Regions from separate parts of the Arthrobacter pasteuri genome, predicted to be linked through region 3. Evidence: riboswitches for the same ligand, from Rfam matches in the RefSeq annotation. Region 3 holds a riboswitch; each other region holds the start of a gene.

The links. Region 3 has a riboswitch for S-adenosylmethionine ahead of ACX80H_RS08825 (methylenetetrahydrofolate reductase). Riboswitches for the same ligand answer to the same signal wherever they lie in the genome.
Region 1: another riboswitch for S-adenosylmethionine. It lies ahead of ACX80H_RS07175 (cobalamin-independent methionine synthase II family protein); the one in region 3 lies ahead of ACX80H_RS08825 (methylenetetrahydrofolate reductase).
Region 2: another riboswitch for S-adenosylmethionine. It lies ahead of ACX80H_RS14955 (bifunctional o-acetylhomoserine/o-acetylserine sulfhydrylase); the one in region 3 lies ahead of ACX80H_RS08825 (methylenetetrahydrofolate reductase).

What each region holds. Positions count from the first base shown of each region.
Region 1 covers NZ_JBTNDO010000001.1:1,527,095-1,529,351, reverse strand. The annotation lists gene ACX80H_RS07175 (cobalamin-independent methionine synthase II family protein) at 1-991, opposite strand, end outside; SAM riboswitch class I at 1,002-1,098, opposite strand; SAM riboswitch class IV at 1,383-1,508, shown strand; gene ACX80H_RS07170 (PIN domain-containing protein) at 1,714-2,187, shown strand; gene ACX80H_RS07165 (O-acetylhomoserine aminocarboxypropyltransferase/cysteine synthase family protein) at 2,237-2,257, shown strand, end outside.
Region 2 covers NZ_JBTNDO010000004.1:83,132-85,388, reverse strand. The annotation lists gene ACX80H_RS14965 (DUF1540 domain-containing protein) at 1-96, shown strand, start outside; gene ACX80H_RS14960 (VOC family protein) at 185-826, opposite strand; SAM riboswitch class IV at 982-1,098, shown strand; gene ACX80H_RS14955 (bifunctional o-acetylhomoserine/o-acetylserine sulfhydrylase) at 1,180-2,257, shown strand, end outside.
Region 3 covers NZ_JBTNDO010000001.1:1,864,756-1,867,012, reverse strand. The annotation lists gene ACX80H_RS08830 (AAA family ATPase) at 1-923, shown strand, start outside; SAM riboswitch class I at 1,263-1,374, shown strand; gene ACX80H_RS08825 (methylenetetrahydrofolate reductase) at 1,471-2,257, shown strand, end outside.

The DNA.
Region 1 (2,257 bases), 340 kb from region 3:
CAGGAAGGTCGACGTCCTGCCACAGCGTCCATTCGTGTTCGTGACGGGCGTTCGCTGCCTCGAAGGAGTACGAACCGGCGTTGATGCCCAGTACAAGGTCCACGATGTGGCGGAACTCGATGTCCGTGGTGTGCGGGCCGTGCCAGGAACCCCAGCAGACGTGGAACCGGACCTGTTCCTCGGGTAGTCCCCGCAGCGCATAGTTCAGCGCCTCGACCCGGATCCGGGTGAACTTCTGGTAGTCCTCGATGGTGGGTTCGGGGTTGATCTGGTCCCAGTTCTCCGCGATGGACGGATCGTCGATCTGCACGATCAGGCCTGCTTCGACGATGGCCTTGTACTCCTCGCGCAGGACATCGGCCCAGGCGTAGATGAACTCCTCCTCGCTGGCGTAATAGTCGTTGCCGATCCTGCTCGCGGACCCGGGTGAGAGGGCCGTGATGAATCCTGTCGGGATGCCCGCGGCGCCCAACCCCGCTTTGAGGTTCGTGATGTCGCTGGCCAGTGCAGCGTGCCCGGTGTAGGAGATCGGCCCGGTCGCGGACGGAAAGGCTGTGGCGTTCTTGCCGATCTGGATGCCGCTCTCGGGATCCTGGTAGGCCGCCGCGAAGCGGGTCCAGTCACGCCGGTCGGCGAACGAGGTCAGCCTGATGGCGCCGGGCTCGCTACGGACAGGCTCGGCGAGGATCGGATTGAAGTCCGTCAGTTCCAGGCCGGCGGTGCGCTGGAAGCTGTAGGTCCACCAGGCTCCGTAATCGACCGGGTTGGACATCGCCTTGCCGTACTCGCCATCGCCCGGGATCGTGATCCCGAACTCCTTCTGGCGTTGGACGAGGTCCACCACGGCAGTCGTGAGCAGTCCTTCGAATTCCGGTGTCCGTTCCAGGGTGAAGCCGTCCTCGGCGAAGGTGCGGGCGGCGTTGGCGGCGATCAGTTCCGGTGTGCGGGGCAGCGAGCCGGCGTGGCTGGTGGAGATGCGATCGAGTGTCATGATGTTTTCCTTTCCATCGGTCCTGCCATTAGCACCTTTCCGGACAGGAAATCCGGGGGAAGCTGCAGCGTCATGGAGGCAGGTCTCTCAGCTGCTCTGGATGGTGTGGCTTAGGGCTCTAAATCCACCGGTGACGCAGGCACGTCCCCTCCACAGCCAGAAGGCTGAGCACCAATCGGAGGGGCTGGCCCCATCATGGACGACGATGAGCGCGCCGGAAAAACCAGGGGCGTAATATTCCGGAGCAATTCGGTGCGGAGTCTCGACTCCTGCGGCCGGCGAAATTCCCTGCTACCAGGCGTGGAACCGTCGATAGGCGTGCGAGCGCACGAGGGCACAAAGGCGCGGGGTGTTTACTTCGATCACGATTGCGTGGTTATACTTCCAACAGCTTCATGAATTGTGACCGTCAAGCTCCGACTTGGTCACATACCAACCCCGCGCTCGGTGGGTGGTTCGGATGACGAAGCGGTCCGCATTCACCCCCCGGGGTACCTGGTGCGGGCAAGAGCTCCCGAAAGGACGCGGCCCCGTGCCGCCCGCCGATGACTGCTACCTCCCTTGCTGCCTCCCACGCCCAGGTTCCCCTGTCGGTCGTGAGCATTCACGACTACGAGGCACTCATGGCTCCACGTGAAGCGTTCGTGGACTTCCTCCTCGGACCGCATGTGGCACCGAATCGCACGGAGGACGCCGGTCTGCCCCCACTGGCAGTCTGAGGAATGCCACGCACAAGCGGCCTCCTTCTGGATACCGACGTCGTCGTGGAGTTGCGGAGCCCACGCCCTTCCACGGCTGTCGTCGATTTCCTCCAGCGGAGGAGACACTTCCGTATATTCGTCTCCGCCCTGACGATCGGGGAACTGCATCTGGTGAGCCGGGAGAACCAGCAATATCGGACCGTCGGCGCCTGGGTGCAGGAGTTCGTGAACTCCTACAGCTCGAACATTCTTTCCGTCGACGCTGATATCGCCGCTGTCTGGGGCCCGATGCTGAGTGACGCCGAGGTGTCCGCAGTCGATTCCCTCATTGCTGCGACTGCAATTCATAAAAGCCTTTCCATTGTGTCGGGAAATGTCGAGGTCTACCGGGATTTCCCGGTGTCGGCCATCAATCCCTGGATTCCGGAAGCGCATGCGGTTGGGGCGCCCCCGACCCCGCCATCCCACACGGGACCGGCGACCCGGTCCCTGTAGACCCGCTCGATCCCAAGCCCTGACCACTTCTGCCGAAGGAGCATCTTCGATGAGTACCGGTGACGCCGGC
Region 2 (2,257 bases), on a different contig from region 3:
TGCACCTTCAACCACGACCTGCTGTGCGGCGCCCCGGCCGTCAAGGTGGGCCCCGGAGCCGACGCCGCCGACTGCCTGACCTACACCCACGCCTGACGGGCCCGCGTCCCGCGCGGCTGCGGCAACAGGAAAGGGCCGGACGACTGTCCGGCCCTTTCCTGTTCGTACTGGGTGATATCGGGGGTCAGATCTCGATGCGGCCGTCGGCGGTCTCGAAGGTCACGGACATGATGCCCGGAGTGCCGTTCGGGGCGATCCACTGGACCTTGACGCCGTCAAGCGTCTCCTCGACGTCGGTGCCGAGCCACTCGGTCACGCGTTCGGACGATCCTGCGATGGTGAGGCAGGACAGTTTGACCGACGCCGGTCGCGCCTGGGAGGGGTGCAGGGCCTCGCTGCCCTCGTCCCAGCGGAGCAGGTAGGGGACCTGGGGGTCCGCGATGAGTCCCTTGATGCCGATCTGCTGCCACGTCAGTTCCTGGCCGTCGGGGAACTTGCGGTTGCCGGGAACCGCGCTGCGGCCGAGGCGCTCCTCGAACGGTGTGAGGTCGTCCACGGCGACGCACCAGCCCATCCAGCCTCCGCCGGCCTCGGAGCGTGCGCGCACCGCCTGACCGAAGGGGGCCTTGGTCGACGCCGGGTGGTCGAGGACCTCCACGACCTCCAGGTACTGGCCGTTCACCAGGGGGAAGATCATGTTCCGGGTGCCGAAGCGCGGGTGCACGCCACCCTTCACGGGGTCCATCCCGAGGTTGGCCGCGATCCGGTCGGCAGTCGCAGCAAGTCCATTGGGTTCGCAGGCATATGAGACATGATCCAATCGCATGCGGTTATCTTGGCACTAAGTGATGCACGTCTCGACTTAGGATCGCCTTACTCCTGCTGGTCCTCCGATGGCGTCTCCGCAGCCCCGTCCTCACGCTGCTTCACGAACGGTCATACGGCTTGCCGGATCTGCTCGGATGGGCTTTCATGAGGAGAGGTCATGAGTGCCAGCACGAAGCCCCGGCTTGCTGGCCGGCAACCCTCCAACCGCGGTGGGGTGCCCCGGGTGAAGACCAGGTTCGGCGCTATTCCGGCGCCGTTCAAGCGCGGGCTCCTGCGGGAGCCGGTCTCCTGGAGCGGCACGCACCGGCCGGGGCACCGGACCAGGCGGAGCCCCTTCCGAAAGGGAGCACCATGTCCAACGATTGGTCTTTCGAGACACGCCAGATCCACGCCGGCCAGGTACCGGACGCAGCCACGGGAGCGCGCGCGCTGCCCATCTACCAGACGTCGTCGTTCGTCTTCCCGAGCGCCGAGAGTGCCGCCAACCGGTTCGCGCTGACGGAACTCGCGCCCATCTACACGCGTATCGGGAATCCCACGCAGGAAGCGGTGGAGACGAGGATCGCGAGCCTCGAGGGCGGAGCCGGCGCCCTGCTGCTCGCCTCGGGCCAGGCCGCCGAGACCTTCGCGGTGCTGAACATCGCGGAGGCGGGGGACCACATCGTCGCCAGCCCCAGCCTCTACGGCGGCACGTACAACCTCTTCAAGCACACGCTGAAGAAGTTCGGCATCGAGACCACCTTCGTGGAGGACCCGGACGACCTCGAGCAGTGGCGGAACGCCGTCCGGCCGAACACCAAGCTCTTCTTCGGCGAGGTCGTGTCCAACCCCCGGCAGGACGTCCTCGACATCGAGGGCATCAGCGCCGTCGCCCACGAGAACGGGCTTCCGCTGATCGTGGACAACACGCTGTCCACGCCGTACCTGATCCGGCCCATCGAATGGGGCGCGGACATCGTGGTGCACTCCGCGACGAAGTACCTCGGGGGCCATGGCAATGCCATCGCCGGGGTCATCGTCGATTCGGGGAACTTCGACTTCGCCCGGTACCCCGAGCGGTTCCCCGGCTTCAACACGCCGGACGAGAGCTACCACGGACTCGTCTACGCGCGGGACCTCGGCGTCGGCAGCGCACTCGGCGCGAACCTCGCGTACATCCTGAAGGCCCGCGTCCAGCTCCTGCGCGACCTCGGCTCGTCCGTCTCGCCGTTCAACGCCTTCCTCATCGCGCAGGGACTGGAGACCCTCAGCCTGCGGGTGGAGCGCCACGTGCAGAACGCGCAGGCGGTCGCCGAGTGGCTCGAGGGGCACGACGACGTCGAACGCGTCTCCTACGCCGGCCTCGCCTCGAGCCCCTGGTACGAGCGCGGCAGGAAGTACGGGCGGAACAACGGTACGGGCGCGATCGTCAGCTTCGACATCGTCGGGG
Region 3 (2,257 bases):
GAGGTTTCAGGGAAATCAACGACAACCCACCGGCGATCCCGGATCGGCCTGCTCTCCAAAGCACCCGAGAGCACCGACGTTTCACCGAGTTCGCTGACACCGTCCGCGCGCACCGCTACATCGGACTCTGCTGGGGACCACCCGGCGTCGGCAAAACTCTCTCAGCCCGCCACTACGCCGCCACCGACGCCTGGGACCAATGGCGAGCCAACATCACCACCGACGCCACCGAGGATCTCGCACCGATACCAGAACGAGTACTCCAAGCCCGTACCGCTTTCTTCACCCCCACCGTCGCAGCAACCATCAAGCAAATCGACGAAGGGCTACCGCAGGCATGCCAACACATCTCCTACGCCGTGGACTATGCCGAACACGGCACCATCGACCCCTTCGTCCACACCGACTCCCGCTCTAGCGGACGAACCGAACTGCTCATCATCGACGAAGCCGACCGCCTCAAAGCCCCGGGTCTCGAACAAGTCCGCGACTACTTCGACCGCCACAACATGGGCGTCATCCTCATCGGTATGCCCGGCATCGAGAAAAGACTCGCCCGCTACCCCCAGCTCTACAGCCGCATCGGTTTCGCCCACGAATACCGAGCCCTGACAACCGAAGAACTCGCTGCTGTCCTCACCAAACGCCTTCCCACCACAGAGAACACCGCAGTCGATGACGGCATCGCTCACGCCACTGCCATCGCAACCATCATCCGTATCACGGGCGGCAACTTCCGCCTCGTTGACCGACTCCTCACTCAGATCACCCGCATCCAGGCTCTCAACAAACTCGAAACCCTCACACCCGAACTCGTCGATGCAGCCCGAGAAGTCTCCTCATCGGCCACTAACCGCTGTGAAAAACGTGCCACTTATCGCTGCGACTCACACGATCCACTCCTGGAAGCTCAATTCGTGTAGCGAAACCCAGTACCAGAATCTACGTTTCACTTCGCTCACTCACGCCGAGTTCCGCTACACCCAAGGGCACGGGCAGTTCCTGGGATTTGCGAGGCGCTGACGAACGATCACGACGCCGCGCTGCAGGTCGACGCGCTGAATGCTGCCGGCCGTGATTGAGCGCCGCTTCCTTACTCGACTCGTCGACACCTCGAGGAGGAGGGCCGACGATGTGACGGGTTCGTTATATGTCGTTGGGGACGCGGTATGTGACGAAATCGGCGTCGCGGAACGTCATGCGGCGCCTTGTCGCCGCACGTTCTGCACCCGGGACCGGGGTGCCGCTTACAGTGATCCCACCAACCATCAAGAGCGGCCGAGAGATCTGGCTTGTTGACGCCGCAGCAACCATTCCGCTGCCCTCCCCTCGGGAGAGCAGTGGAACCGGTGCTAATGCCAGAACCGATGGACATGCATCAGCGCACCCGCCAGCGGTCCCGACACGCCGGGATCGCCGGTTTCCGGCACGCATCCTGGTGCACTCCCTCGGACACACCGAGGAGCGGGGATGACGTTGAAGAAAGGGGCAGCGGTACCGCCGTCGCTGTCGTACGAGCTGTATCCGCCGGCCACCCCGGAAGCCGGGGATGCCGTGCTGCGGACGATCGACGAACTCGAGGCCACCCGTCCCGACTACGTCTCAGTGACCTACAGCGGCACACCCGCGAGGCGCCGGGCCTCGATCGAGTTGATCGGGCACCTGACCAGCAACACCAGGCTGCGCCCGCTGGCCCACCTCTGTTGCGTGGGGGAGACACGGGCGAGCCTCGACCTGTTGGTGCGGCAGCTCGTCGCACTGGGGGTGAGGGGCATGCTGGCCCTCCGCGGAGACCTGCCGCAGGATCCGCAGGCACTGCGCGGCGAGCTTCCCTTCGCCCAGTCCCTGGTGGAACTGATCCGGGAGGTCGAGGCCCGGCACGGGGCCGCGCTCGCCGGCGGTCGGCTGGCGGTGGGGGTGGCGGCCTACCCGAACCGGCACCCGGAATCGCCGTCGTTCCTGCACGACGTCGAGGTGCTGGTCTCCAAACAGCGGTCCGGTGCCGACTTCGCCATCACGCAGGTGTATTTCGACCCCGCCCACTACATCCGCCTGCTGACCGCGGCCCGGGCCGCGGGAGTCACCATCCCGATCATCCCCGGGGTGATGCCCCTGGGGAACATCCGCCGGCTCGAACGGCTGGCCGGAATGACCGGCGTCCGTCCCGACCCCGCCCTGCTGCACCGGCTGGAGACCGCCTCGGGTGAGGCCGAACGCCGGCGGATCGGCGTGCAGGCAGCGGCCGTCTTGGCCCGGG